Regions from separate parts of the Arthrobacter sp. SDR-2R genome, predicted to be linked through region 3. Evidence: predicted binding sites of a transcription regulator. Region 3 holds the regulator's gene; each other region holds the start of a gene.
What was found. The regulator HrcA, encoded in region 3, represses chaperone genes, less so after heat shock. The targets are predictions, from matches to a motif close to TTNGCACTCGNNNNNNNCGAGTGCNAA.

Region 1 (4,599 bases), 1.5 Mb from region 3:
TTCGGTGGTGAGGAACAGGCCAGCGATGGAAGCCGCGTTCTGCAGGGCAGAGCGGGTTACCTTGACGGGGTCGTTGACGCCGGCAGCCAGCAGGTCGACGTATTCGCCGGTGGCTGCGTTCAGGCCGTGGCCTGCGGGCAGGCCGCGGACCTTGTCCACCACGACGCCCGGCTCGAGGCCGGCGTTGAAGGCGATCTGCTTCAGCGGGGCGTCGATGGCAACGCGGACGATGTTGGCGCCGGTTGCTTCGTCGCCGGAGAGCTGCAGGTTGGCGAATGCCTTGGCACCGGCCTGGATGAGCGCCACGCCGCCACCGGCCACGATGCCTTCTTCAACTGCAGCCTTGGCGTTGCGGACTGCGTCCTCGATGCGGTGCTTGCGCTCCTTGAGCTCAACCTCGGTGGCGGCACCGGCCTTGATGACTGCAACGCCGCCGGCCAGCTTGGCCAGCCGCTCCTGCAGCTTCTCGCGGTCGTAGTCGGAGTCCGAATTCTCAATCTCGGCGCGGATCTGGGAAACGCGGCCGGCGATCTGGTCGGCGTCGCCGGCACCTTCAACGATGGTGGTCTCGTCCTTGGTGACAACAACCTTGCGGGCCTGGCCCAGGAGTTCCAGGCCGGCGTTCTCCAGCTTGAGTCCAACCTCTTCGGAGATGACCTGGCCGCCGGTGAGGACGGCGATGTCGGCCAGCTGGGCCTTGCGGCGGTCGCCGAAGCCCGGAGCCTTGACGGCGACAGACTTGAAGGTGCCACGGATCTTGTTGACGATCAGGGTGGCCAGGGCCTCGCCCTCGATGTCCTCGGCAATGATCAGCAGCGGCTTGTTGGACTGCATGACCTTTTCCAGGACAGCAACCAGTTCCTTGACGTTGGAGATCTTGGAGTTGACGATCAGGATGTACGGATCCTCAAGGACCGTTTCCTGGCGCTCGGCGTCCGTGACGAAGTAGGCGGAGATGTAGCCCTTGTCGAAGCGCATGCCTTCGGTGAGCTCGAGCTCCAGGCCGAAGGTGTTGGACTCCTCGACCGTGATAACGCCTTCCTTGCCCACCTTGTCCAGGGCTTCGGCGATGAGGGCACCGATTTCGTCGTCACCGGCGGAGATGGAGGCGGTGGCCGCGATCTCTTCCTTGGTTTCGATTTCCTTGGCGGAAGCCAGGAGTTCGCGGGTGACAGCCTCGACGGCCTTCTCGATGCCGCGCTTGAGGGACAGCGGGTCGGCGCCGGCGGCAACGTTGCGCAGGCCTTCCTTGACCAGGGCCTGGGCCAGGACGGTGGCCGTGGTGGTGCCGTCGCCGGCAACATCGTCGGTCTTCTTGGCAACTTCCTTGACCAGCTCAGCGCCGATCTTCTCGTAAGGATCGTCCAGCTCGATCTCCTTGGCGATGGAAACACCATCGTTGGTGATCGTGGGGGCGCCCCACTTCTTTTCGAGGACGACGTTGCGTCCACGCGGGCCGAGGGTGACCTTAACGGCGTCGGCGAGGGTGTTCAGGCCACGCTCAAGGCCGCGGCGTGCCTCTTCATCAAATGCAATGATCTTGGCCATAACGGCAGTAGTCCTTTCGGGACAGTCGTTAAGAATGAACCTTCGCTGCAGTGCCCGCGACGGACGATCCTTTGACGGCGGCCTCTGTATGCCTCCGGGAGGGGATCTCACTGAAGTGAGGTGTTTCTTTCGCTCCTCGTCCGGTGCCCCGCGCCGCCGGCCGGAACCAGGCTTTGCTTTAGCAGTCGGTACGTCAGAGTGCTAACTCAATAATTAGCACTCCCCAGGTGAGAGTGCAAGCGAAAAGACGCCGGACGGGCGCGTAGGGGCAGCGGCTTCGCCCAGGGCGATCAGCTTGAATGTCCGGCCGTCTCCCGGCCGGTGGGGGTGGGGTTGTTCTCCGGGCCGTAGGTGAATACGGAGAAAACGGCGGTGGTGATATCTCCGTTGGCGTCGAAGGCAACCGGTCCTGACTCGCCGTCGTAATTGATGTCCGGATTGGCAGCAAGGCCGCCCAGGCACTCCTTGTACGTCAGGCACGGGGCGGGCGGGGCTGTTGCCCCCGGGGCAGGCGTCCCCGCGGAGGGCGTCCCGTCGGACGTGGTCCTGCCCGATGCGGCGCCACCCGAAACCGGAACCAGGTTGGCGGCGATGGAGCGTCCGGCATCGTCCTGGGCCCTTGCCGCCGCCAGGGCCGCCAGGGTCACGGCGTCGTAGGTTTCAGCAGCATACGAGACGTCCTTCAGGGAAGGATCAACGGCCAGGAGCTTTCCCTGGAAGGCGGCGGTGGGCAGTTGGCCCGGGACGACGGCGCGGGCGCCGTCCAGGGCCCGGGAGGGGAGCCCTGATCCGTAGCGGGCAAAGGCGCCATCGCTGAGGAGAATCTTTGAACCCCTGAGGCCGGAGTTGTTCAGCTCGGCCAACGCGCCCTGCGTCCCTTCCCGGGCAACCAGGACCACGGCGTCCGGGCTGGCCTTGGCTGCGGAGCGTGCGGCTTCGGCGGCGGCGCCGGGCTTGAAGGCGGCTCCGGGCAGGACCGTCAGGCCGGACTGTTGCGCGGCTTTCGTGACGGCAGCCGACAGGTCCTTGCCGTAGGCACCTTCCTGGTACACCACGGTGATGCTGGCGGCCCCGGCGTCCTTGGCGAGTTTGGCCAGCACAGGACCTTGCGCGACGTCGGCCGCGGCCGTGCGGAAGTAGTAGCCTCCGCTGGCGATCCCGGAGAGGGCGGCAGCGGTGTTGGCCGGCGAGATGAGGGGTATGCGTGCGTGGGACAGGATGTCCACGGCGGCGGCCGCGTGGCTGGAATCGGTGGGTCCAATGACCACGTCCGCCTTGGCGGCCACCAGGTCCTTGGCCTGGCCTGCGGCTTCCTGGTCCGGATGCGCCGGCAGCAGCTCCACCGGCCGGCCTTTGTGTCCGCCGGCGGCGTTGATTTCCTGGATGGCCAGCTTGGCGGCCGCCAGCTGGGGCGCATTAAGGAAGGCATTGCCGCCGGTGTTGTCCAGGATCAGGCCCACCCGGAGGACGCCATCGCCGGAGGCTTCGACCGGGTCCACCCTGGCGTTGCCGCCGGCGCCCGAACATGCTGTGACCGCGAGGACTGCCCCCAGGGAAACGGCCAGCGCCGCTCGGCCGCGGACCGGGAAACGGTAAAACGGCATCACTGGGCGGGCCGGACGTTTTCCGCCTGGGGACCTTTTTCGCCCTCCCCGACTTCCAGCTGCACCCTCTGCCCCTCATCCAGTGCGCGGTAGCCCTCCCCCTGGATCGCGGACCAGTGGACAAAAACGTCATCACCGGAGCCGTCAACGGTGATGAAGCCATAGCCCTTTTCAGCGTTGAACCATTTGACGGTTCCCAGTGCCATGATGAACAACTCTTTCCGTTGGGGTTATGCAGCCGTGGGCGGAGCGGGTGCGGCTAGCGGTATCCGGGGCCAAGCACCACCACGAGCCGCACCTGGAATTCGGTGCTGTTCACCACGGTGGGGATGTTGAGCAGCCCGGCAAGCGCCTGTGCGTTTGCCAGTTGCTGGGGGCCGGAGTAGAAGATCACGGAGGATTTCTGCGGGGCGCCGGACCAGTTGCCTACCTGGCCGAGGCGCCATCCGTCCGCCTGGACGGTTCCGGCCACCCGGCTGGCCAGCCCTGCCGTGCCTGCCGCGTTGTAAACCGCCACTGCCTGCGTCCTGTCGACGGCTGCCTCCCGGGTGGCGGAAGGTGTGGCCTGGGGCTCCGGGTCACTGCTTTGGGTTGGTTCAGACGAAGCAGACGGAGACGGCGAAGCAGGAGGCGCGGATGCCTGCGTGGCCGATGGGGTGGTTCCGGTTCCGGCCAGCGGAGCTGACTCCACGCTCGCCGATGCCTGGCTCGCGGTGGCGCTGAATCCCAGCTTGGGAAGGATCAGGAAGGACACCAGCCCTATGGCAAGGGCCGCCATCCCCACTACCAGGATGGGCCACAGCCGCACCCGGGACGGGGCCGAGGCCGTCCGGTGGACACCTTGTCGCGACGCGGCCTCCGGGACCTTGTCGAATTCATCGCGGGCGTATCTGGTCATGGTGGAAGGACATCCTTGTTGATTGCGGCTGTTGTCCCGGCCTGGGGGTTGTTAAGCGTCGGATCCCAGGCGCCGGGCAGTGCGCGCACGGTGGCGCGACGTACGTAGTCTACGCAATCTCTTCACCAGCATGGGATCGTGTGCCAGCGCATCCTCGCGGTCGATCAGTGCGTTCAGGAGCTGGTAGTAATGGGTCGCGGAGAGGTCAAAGAGGTCGCGGATGGCCTGCTCCTTGGCCCCTGCGTACTTCCACCATTGCCGTTCCAGGGCCAGCATCTGCTGTTCGGGCTCGGAGAGGGAGGACTCACGGAGGGTGAAATCCGCCAAAAGGGACTTCCGTGGATCCTGCTCCGGCAGGTGTTCCCGGGCCGGTTCCGCCACGGCACACTCCTTCGCTGGTTACGGTAAATGTCTTACCCCCATGCTACCGGTCGAATAACACCGGTGTCATTCGCGCCCCGCGCCTGCACCGGCCCGGTGCCGCGGGCGGGCGTCCCCCGATGGCCTGCAAGAATGGAACGATGTTTGAATCGGATGCGCTGTTCGAGC
Region 2 (4,599 bases), 750 kb from region 3:
ATGGCGTCGGCACCAAGACCGCAGCCCAGGTCCGCCACGTGCCGGATCCTGGCTGCGGCGAACCGCTGCGCGTGGTGTGCGGCGACGTTCAGCCGGGTGGCCTGCTCAAGGCCTGCCTGGGTGAAAAGCATCTGGCGGGCGAACTCACCAAACTTCGCCTCGGCCCTGGTCCGCAGCCTGGACTGCGTCAGGACGGCGGATACAAGTTCGCCCGGGTGGCCGGCTTTCCGGAGCGCCGAATTGAGCTCAAACGCGTCCTCTTCGCGGTAGGGGCCCAGCGATGCCAGCAACTCCCAGCCTTCGGGGGTCAACAGGGGTGCGATCTGGTCCTGGGGAGCGTGGGGCATGGTTTCCAGCCTAGTGGAGGACGGCTGCCGGGATGCGGATACTGTTGAAACCATGGATGACAGCGCAGCCCCAGGGGAGACCGGCGAACATCGACCCAGGGACCGCGGTGTGGCTAGGTTTGCCCGTCCAGCCCTGATCGCCGCGGCCGTGGTGGCCGTGGTGTGCATCGCCCTGTTGGTGATCATTTTCCTGCTGGACACGTTCAACGCCACCGTTTATTCGGTGGGCGGCAACGACATCCACGACAACACGCAGGAGGCGCGGGACATCCGCGGGTTGTACGACGGCGCACGGGCCGGGAGCATTTTCTTCCTCGTTGTTGCCGTACTCACCGCAGCCGGGGCCGGTTGGGTGCTCTACCGGAAACGTCAGCAGGGAGGCGGCGAGGCCGACGGGGGCGAGGACGTGGACTTCGACGACCTGGGCCGTTAGGGAAGCATGTTTGCCGCCCTGGACCGCCGTCGGCCGGAGCCCGAAAGGCTTACGCCGATGACGAAACGTTGGCACTCACCTTGACCGAGTGCTAACCCTTACATAGAGTCTTCATTAGCACTCTCCCTAGGAGGGTGCTAACACATGAAGAGCTGCCAGCCAGGCTGCTGCCGGCACCGCGACGACGGTTTGCCAGCCACGGCGGAAAGCTTTCCAGTCCACGAATTTTGCTGACGAAAAGGAGAGGTCCGAGTGTCGGTCTCTATTAAGCCTCTTGAGGATCGTATTGTTGTCCGCCCGCTCGAAGCCGAGCAGACCACGGCTTCAGGCCTGGTCATCCCGGACTCCGCCCAGGAGAAGCCGCAGGAAGGCGAAGTTGTTGCAGTAGGCCCCGGCCGCTTCGAAGACGGCCAGCGGGTTCCGGTTGACGTTGCCGTTGGCGACGTCGTCATCTACTCCAAGTACGGCGGAACCGAAGTCAAGACCGGCGGCACCGAGTACCTGGTGCTGTCCGCCCGCGACGTCCTGGCTGTCGTCGTCAAGTAACTCTTCCGGATCCCCGTGCCGCCGGCCATGCTCATGCTGGCCGGCAGTGCGGGGTTTCTGTCTTTGAAAGGACAAAACCATGGCAAAGCAGCTTGCGTTTAACGACGCTGCCCGCCGGTCCCTTGAGGCCGGCATCGATAAGCTCGCGAACACCGTCAAGGTGACGCTCGGCCCCCGCGGCCGCAACGTCGTCCTGGACAAGAAGTGGGGCGCCCCCACCATCACGAATGACGGCGTCACCATCGCCCGTGAAGTGGAACTTGACGATCCCTACGAGAACCTTGGCGCGCAGCTGGCCAAGGAAGTAGCCACCAAGACCAACGACGTTGCCGGCGACGGCACCACCACCGCCACGGTCCTGGCCCAGGCCCTGGTCAAGGAAGGCCTGCGCAACGTTGCTGCCGGCGCCGCTCCCGGCCAGATCAAGCGCGGCATCGAAGTTGCGGTTGAAGCCGTGGCTGCCCGCCTGCTCGAAAACGCCCGCCCGGTCGAAGGCACCCAGGTGGCTAACGTTGCCGCCATCTCGGCCCAGAGCGACGAAATCGGCGAACTGCTCGCCGAGGCCTTTGGGAAGGTGGGCAAGGATGGCGTCATCACCATCGAAGAGTCCTCCACCACCCAGACCGAACTGGTCCTCACCGAGGGCATGCAGTTCGACAAGGGCTACCTGTCCCCGTACTTCGTCACCGACGCGGAACGCCAGGAAGCAGTCCTCGAGGACGCGCTTATCCTGATCAACCAGGGCAAGATCTCCTCGATCCAGGAATTCCTGCCGCTGCTGGAAAAGGCACTGCAGGCTTCCAAGCCGCTGTTCATCATCGCCGAGGACGTCGAGGGCGAGGCCCTGTCCACGCTCATCGTCAACCGCATCCGCGGCACCCTGAACGTTGTTGCCGTCAAGGCTCCCGGCTTCGGCGACCGCCGCAAGGCCATGCTGCAGGACATCGCCACCCTCACCGGTGCGCAGGTTGTCTCCCCGGAGCTGGGCCTGAGCCTGGACACCGTTGGCCTGGAGGTGCTGGGTACCGCCCGCCGCATCACCGTCACCAAGGACAACACCACCATCGTCGACGGCGCAGGCTCGGCCGAGGACGTGGCCGCACGCGTTGCCCAGCTGCGCGCCGAGGTTACCCGCACCGATTCCGACTGGGACCGCGAAAAGCTCCAGGAGCGGCTGGCCAAGCTGGCCGGCGGCATCGGCGTCATCAAGGTGGGTGCCGCAACCGAGGTTGAGCTGAAGGAAAAGAAGCACCGCATCGAGGACGCAGTGTCCTCCACCCGCGCTGCCCTCGAAGAAGGCATCGTGGCCGGCGGTGGCTCGGCCCTGATCCACGCCCTCAAGGCACTGGATGAGGATGCCGCCGTCAACGCCCTCGAAGGCGACGCTGCCGCGGCCGTCGGCATTGTCCGCCGCGCACTGGTCCAGCCCCTGCGCTGGATCGCCCAGAACGCCGGCTTCGACGGTTACGTGGTCACCTCCAAGGTTGCCGACCTGGAAATCAACAACGGGTTCAACGCCAAGTCCGGCGAGTACGAGGACCTGATCGCTGCGGGCGTCATCGACCCCGTCAAGGTCACCCGTGCAGCCCTCCGCAACGCGGCCTCCATCGCCGCGCTGGTTCTCACCACCGAGACCCTTGTCGTGGAGAAGCCGGCCGAAGAAGACGAGCACGCAGGCCACAGCCACTGATCCTGCCCGTCTTCACATACAGAAAACCGGTCCAGCACCAGCTGGGCCGGTTTTCTGTGTTCCGGGTGCTACGTAGCCGCCATCTCGGCGGTTTCGACTCCGCCCGCAGGCTCGTAGACCAACGACACGGCTCCCTTGGGGTAGCTGCGTACCGGCTCGGCGAGGCGGAATGTTGAGGGGACCGTCCCGGCGTCGAAGAGCCGCTTGCCCTGCCCCAGGGTGACCGGATACAGCCAGAGATGAAGGCGGTCCAGCACTTGCGCCTCCAGCAGGGACCGGATGAGGACGCCACTGCCGAACATGTGCACCTGCTGGTACTCGTCCCGGAGCCCGCCCGCCGCCGCGGCATCCGGCAGCACGGTGGTGCCGGCCCATGCCGGATCGGACAAGGAGCTTGACACCACAAACTTGGGTATCCGGTTGAGCGTGTCCGCGATGTCCCCGGACTGCTGGGGCCAGTAGGCGGCAAAGATGTCGTAGGTCTTCCTGCCAAGGAGCAGGGCATCCATCCGCGCTATTCCAGCCGCAATGGCGGCGCCGGATTCGTCGTCGGAGACCGGTGCCTGCCAGCCGCCAAGGTTGAACCCGCCTTCGCTGTCTTCCTCGCGGCCGCCGGGCGCCTGGTAGACGCCGTCCAGGGTGATGAACAGGTTCGCGACGATGTTGCCCATCCACCAAGTCTGGAACGGGGCTCCGGCCCTGTCCAGTGCCGTGGCAGGATGGTGCCATGCTGCTCCTTGAGCTCGTCAACACCGCGGAGGCCGTCACCTCCACCCGCTCCCGGCTGGCCAAGGTGGATGCGCTGGCCCAGCTGCTGGGCCGGCTTGAGCCGGCGGAAATCCCGACGGCGGTGGGCTGGCTGGTTGCCAAGCCCCGCCAGGGACGCGTGGGCGTCGGATGGAGTGCCGTGGCGGCGGCCAAGGAGGAACCCGCCGTCGAACCAACCCTCACCCTGGCCGACCTCGACGCTGCCCTGGACCGGCTGCTTGCCACGGCGGGTACCGGATCGGGCGCGGGGCGCGCGGCCACCCTCCGGACGCTGATGGCGGCAGCCACTGCTTCTGAGCAGGCCTTCATTGCAGGTGTCCTGGTTGGCGAGCTGCGTATAGGAGCCCTGGAGGGAGTGCTGACGGATGCCGTTGCCCGCGCTGCCGGGAAGCCCGTTGCCGCCGTACGGCGCGCTGCGATGCTTTCGGGCGACCTGGGCGGAACAGCCCTGCTGGCCATCACGGGCACCGAAGCCGAGCTGGACGCCGTCGGCCTGGTGGTTGGCCGCCCCGTGCAGCCCATGCTGGCGGCCACCGCGGCCAGTCCCAGCGCAGCCCTGGAGGCGACCGGGGAAGCCTCGGTGGAATACAAGCTCGACGGCGCCCGCATCCAGGTGCACCGGTCCGGCGACGACGTCAGCATCTACACGCGCAACCTCGCCGACGTCACCCACCGGCTCCCCGAGGTGGTGGACCTGGTTCGCGGGCTGCCGCTGCGGAACGTGATCCTTGACGGTGAAACCCTGGCCCTGGACGAGGAAGGCGGCCCGCGGCCGTTCCAGGAAACCATGGCGCGCTTCGGTGCGGATGCCGTGC
Region 3 (4,599 bases):
TTGCCATGTTTCAAGGACGGTGCGCAGCGGCCGAACGGCGTCCTCATGCAGGATGACAGCGAGGTCGGCAGCTTCCACGGCAGCGGAAAGCCCGGCAGTGTCGACGGCGGACCGCACTTCGGGGATCCAGGCGCGCCGTGCCTGCTTGGCGGCCGCGGCCACTGAGGATTCCCATTTGGCATGGGCCCGGGCTGCGCGGTCGCCCTTCCAGCGGACGATTGACCGTTCGGACTGCCAGGGTATGACGGCGTCGATGCCCAGTTCCGTGGCCGTCTCGATGGCCAGCTCGTCGCGGTCCCCCTTGGCGAGGGCCTGGACCAGCACCAGCCGGACGTCCGGCCTGTCTTCGACGGTCAGCGTCCCGCATTCCACCTCGAGTGCGGAGGGAGCGGCGGACACCACCTTCCCGGTCATCCGGGTGCCGGCGCCGTCGACGATGTCCACCGCTTCGCCGGGAGACAGCCGTTTGACGGTGACGGCATGCCGCGCCTCCGCCCCGTCGAGGACAAAGAGTTGGCCGGCCGCCATCCCGGCCAGCGAACCGGGGGGCGTGAAGAAGACGGGGTTACTCACCGCTACAGGTTACCGAGCCGGTCCCGGAGCTTGGCGAACATGCCGCCGCTGGCAGCGAGCTTGCCCTCGGTGATCTGTTCACCACGGAGCTTGGCCAGTTGGCGCAGGAGGTCCTCCTGCGCGGGGTCGAGCTTGGCCGGGGTGTCCACCTGGAGGTGGACCTTCAGGTCGCCGCGGCCGTAGCCCCTCAGGTGGGTGACGCCGAGGCCGCGCAGGGTGATGATCTCCCCCGACTGGGTACCGGGCTTGACGTCGATCTCCTGCGTGCCGTCGAAGGTTTCCAGGCTGACATCCGTGCCCAGGGCGGCTGCCGTCATGGGGATGTGCAGGGTGGCGTGCAGGTCGTCGCCCTCCCGCACGTAGGTGGCGTCATTGTTGACGCGGATCTCCACGTACAGGTCGCCGGCCGGACCGCCCGCGGGGCCGGCCTCGCCCTGGCCGGAGAGCTGGATCCGGGTTCCGGTGGCCACACCGGCAGGGACCTTGATGGTCAGCGACCGGCGGCTGCGGATACGGCCCTGGCCGCTGCACTCGTTGCAGGGATCCTTGATGACGGTGCCGAAACCTTCGCAGGTGCCGCAGGGGGCGGCCGTCATGACCTGGCCGAGGATGGAGCGGACGGCCCGCTGGACCTGTCCGCTGCCGCCGCAGATGTCGCAGCGTTCCGGATGGGTGCCGGGGCGGCAACAGGATCCGTCACAGGTGGGGCAGACCACGGCGGTGTCCACTTCGAGTTTCTTGTTCACGCCGAATACGGCGTCGCGGAGGTCGATCCGTACGCTGATCAGGGCATCCTGGCCGCGGCGGACACGGGAAGCGGGACCGGACGTGCCGCCGGCGCCGAAGAAGGTGTCGAAAATGTCCTGGAACGCGAAGCCCTGGCCCGCGTAGCCTGCGCCGCCGAAACCGTTGTCGGTGCCGTTCTCATTGCCGGTGGTGTCGTAGATCCGGCGCTTCTGGGGGTCCGAAAGCACCTCGTAGGCGTGAGTTACTGCCTTGAACCGTTCCGATGCGTCCGCACCGGGGTTTACGTCCGGGTGTAGGGTGCGGGCCAGCTTGCGGTAGGCCTTTTTGATTTCTTCACCCGTCGCTTCGGGTGAGACTCCAAGGACGTCATAGTGGCTGCTCAAAGTTCGTATCTCTTCCTTGTTGTACTGCGTTCAGTTGGGCGGCCCAGCTCTTGCTTTCCGGCCGAAGCGCGCTCCGGCGGCCAAGAGTCAGGGCCCCAAAATCCTGGAAAGGTAGCGCGCCACTGCCCTGACGGCGGCCATGGTGGTGGGGTAATCCATCCGGGTGGGCCCGAGGATGCCTACTTTCGCCGAGCTGTCCGGACCGTAGGCAGTGGCCACCACGGAGGCCTCGGCAAGGCCGTCGTACGGGTTCTCCCGTCCGATGCTGACAGCGACGCCGCGGTGGTCCTGGGCCATTTCGCTCAACAGCCGCAGCATCACCACCTGTTCCTCCAGCGCCTCGAGCACCGGGCCGATGCTGAGGGGGAAGTCGACGTTGGACCTGGCCAGGTTGGCGGTGCCGGCCATGACCATCCGGTCCTCCCGACTGTTTTGCGCCAGGCCCTCCAGCCCGAGCGCCAATGCGTGTGCCGCCTGCCGCTGCGGGTGCGGGGTGGCGGCGACGACGGCGGGCAGCGCCTGGGCCAGTTGGCGCAGCGGTGTTCCGCCCAGTGCACCGAGGAACCGGGTGCGCAGTTCAGCCAGTGCGTCGTCGCCAAGGTCCTGCCCGACGTCGATCACCCGCTGCTCCACCTTGCCGCTGTTGGCGATCAGGACGACGAGGACCTTGCGCGGGGCGAGCAGGACGAATTCGATGTGCCGGACCAGTGCCCTGCTCAGGTGCGGATACTGCACCACGGCAACCTGGTTGGTCAGCTGCGACAGCAGCCGGACGGTCCTCTCCAGCACGTCGTCGAGGTCGTCCGCGCCTTCGAGCAGGGACTGGATGGCGCGGCGTTCGGCGGCCGAGAGCGGCTTGACAGCCGAGATTTGGTCCACAAAGAGCCGGTAGCCCTTGTCCGTGGGAATCCGGCCGGCACTGGTGTGCGGGGCGGTGATCAGCCCCTCGTCCTCCAGTGCGGCCATGTCATTGCGGATGGTGGCGCTGGAAACACCAAGATGATGCCGCTCCACCAGGGCCTTGGACCCAACCGGCTCGCGGGAGTGGACGTAGTCCTCCACGATGGCCCGCAGTACTTCCAGCTTGCGTGGCTCGCTCACTCTCCACCTCCATCCATGGTTCGGGGCGCATGCCCCTCCCGATGCAACCCAGGGTTAGCACTCGACATGCCTAAGTGCTAACAGTCTATTATGCCTCGGCCCGTTGTTAGCATTGGTACCGCTCCGGGCGAAATTGCGGAGTTGAACACTAGCGCTAGGCGGATTAAATCCATGGATTACCGGAATTGGGGCCCACGCGGCATATCCGCTCCCGCACGGACGGAACTGCCTGAGGTCCCCGTGGAGCGCGGCATGGTGCTCGAGGAAGTGCAGTCAGGCTGGGTGGGTGCCGTGACCCGGGTGGAGAAATCCGGCGGCATGCATGTGGTGGCGCTGGAGGACCGCAGGGGAAAATCGCGTTCCTTCCGCCTTGGGTTCGGCTTCCTCCTGGAGGGCCGGCCGATCCGGCTGATGCCACCCGCCCCCCGGCCGGCCGCTGCCGGTCCCGCGGCGGGCAGGACGGCCTCGGGGTCCGTTCGGGTCGCCGGACAACGCGCCCAGGTGGCCAAGGCCAGCCGGATCTGGGTGGAAGGCAAGCACGACGCCGAACTGGTGGAAAAGGTCTGGGGAGACGACCTCCGGGTGGAGGGCATCGTCGTCGAGCCCCTGCACGGCATTGACGACCTTGCCGCAGCCGTCGCGGACTTCAGGCCGGGGCCCGGCCGCCGTCTTGGCGTCCTGGTGGACCACCTGGTTCCTGACTCCAAGGAGTCCCGCATCGCGGATGCCGTCATGGCCTCCCCGGGCGCCGCCGGCAACGTCCTGATCGTCGGTCACCCCTACGTGGACGTCTGGCAGGCGATCCGGCCCGCTGTCCTTGGCATCGACAAATGGCCGGCCGTGCCCCGCGGGCAGGACTGGAAGACGGGGATCCTGAAAGCCTTCGGCTGGCCCCACGCCACCAAGGAAGATGTCGGCCTGGGATGGCAGAAGCTGCTGGGCGCCGTGCGCACGTACGCGGACCTCGAAGCGTCGCTGCTGGGCAGGGTCGAGGAAGTCATCGATTTCCTGACCGTGCCGTGAAGGGCGGACGGCGTCCCGGGAACCAGTATTCTTGGTAGTGCGGTTCCTTGTTTCCTGAGGCACTGCGCACCGCGCCGGAATTGTAGTCAGCACCACTTGCACCTTCGAAGGAACAGACTGTGGCAGAAAACGCACGTGATCACAGGGACGGCCAGGGCCGTTCCGAGTACCATGGCGTCCCCGCCAACGCCCTGCCGCTTACGGCCAGCGAAGACCGCCAGTGGGCGACGCTGGCGCACTTCGGCGGGATCCTGGGGTGCGTCCCCTCGCTGCTGATCTACTTGATCTTCCGTGACCGCGGGCCATTTACCGCCCAGGAATCCAAGGAAGCGCTGAACTTCAGCCTGCCGCCCACCATCGCCGCGGTGCTGGCCAACATCCTGGTGTTCGTCCCCTACGTCGGGAACATCTTCGCGGTCATTGCCACGCTGATCTGGGTGGCGCTCACGTGCTTCTCCGTCGCGGCAGGGATCCACGTCAACCGGGGCCAGCCGCACCGCTACCAGTACAACCTGCGCTGGATCAAGTAAGGGCAACTGCCCGCGGGCCGGCTCTAGTCCGGCAGGATGCGGCGGACCACTGCGTCTGCCAGGAGCCTGCCCTTGAGGGTCAGGACCAGGCGTCCGCGGAATGCGGCAGCAGGATCAACCAGGCCGGCTGCGATCAGTCCGGCCACCTCGTGGCGTCCCCCGGCACTCAGCGTTGAGACATCCAGTCCCGACTGGAGGCGGGCCTCCAGCATCACCCGCTCCAGGTTCCTTGTTTCCGCGTC

Region 1: groL (chaperonin GroEL) is a predicted target of HrcA. The motif match lies at 1,727-1,753, and genes of this name have one in related genera.
Region 2: groES (co-chaperone GroES) is a predicted target of HrcA. The motif match lies at 849-875, and genes of this name have one in related genera.

Annotation. Positions count from the first base shown of each region.
Region 1 covers NZ_CM173231.1:4,040,455-4,045,053, forward strand. Annotated here, with positions in the region: gene groL (chaperonin GroEL) at 1-1,548, opposite strand, end outside; gene AC3ANU_RS18660 (ABC transporter substrate-binding protein) at 1,839-3,152, opposite strand; gene AC3ANU_RS18665 (cold-shock protein) at 3,152-3,358, opposite strand; gene AC3ANU_RS18670 (LytR C-terminal domain-containing protein) at 3,412-4,050, opposite strand; gene AC3ANU_RS18675 (DUF3263 domain-containing protein) at 4,102-4,431, opposite strand; gene AC3ANU_RS18680 (uracil-DNA glycosylase) at 4,572-4,599, shown strand, end outside.
Region 2 covers NZ_CM173231.1:1,839,712-1,844,310, forward strand. Annotated here, with positions in the region: gene AC3ANU_RS08610 (THUMP-like domain-containing protein) at 1-347, opposite strand, end outside; gene AC3ANU_RS08615 (DLW-39 family protein) at 400-780, shown strand; gene groES (co-chaperone GroES) at 1,033-1,326, shown strand; gene groL (chaperonin GroEL) at 1,406-3,016, shown strand; gene AC3ANU_RS08630 (dihydrofolate reductase family protein) at 3,085-3,687, opposite strand; gene AC3ANU_RS08635 (ATP-dependent DNA ligase) at 3,744-4,599, shown strand, end outside.
Region 3 covers NZ_CM173231.1:2,587,931-2,592,529, reverse strand. Annotated here, with positions in the region: gene AC3ANU_RS12065 (16S rRNA (uracil(1498)-N(3))-methyltransferase) at 1-573, opposite strand, end outside; gene dnaJ (molecular chaperone DnaJ) at 576-1,703, opposite strand; gene hrcA (heat-inducible transcriptional repressor HrcA) at 1,791-2,804, opposite strand; gene AC3ANU_RS12050 (DUF3097 domain-containing protein) at 2,976-3,827, shown strand; gene AC3ANU_RS12045 (DUF4870 domain-containing protein) at 3,947-4,357, shown strand; gene hemW (radical SAM family heme chaperone HemW) at 4,381-4,599, opposite strand, start outside.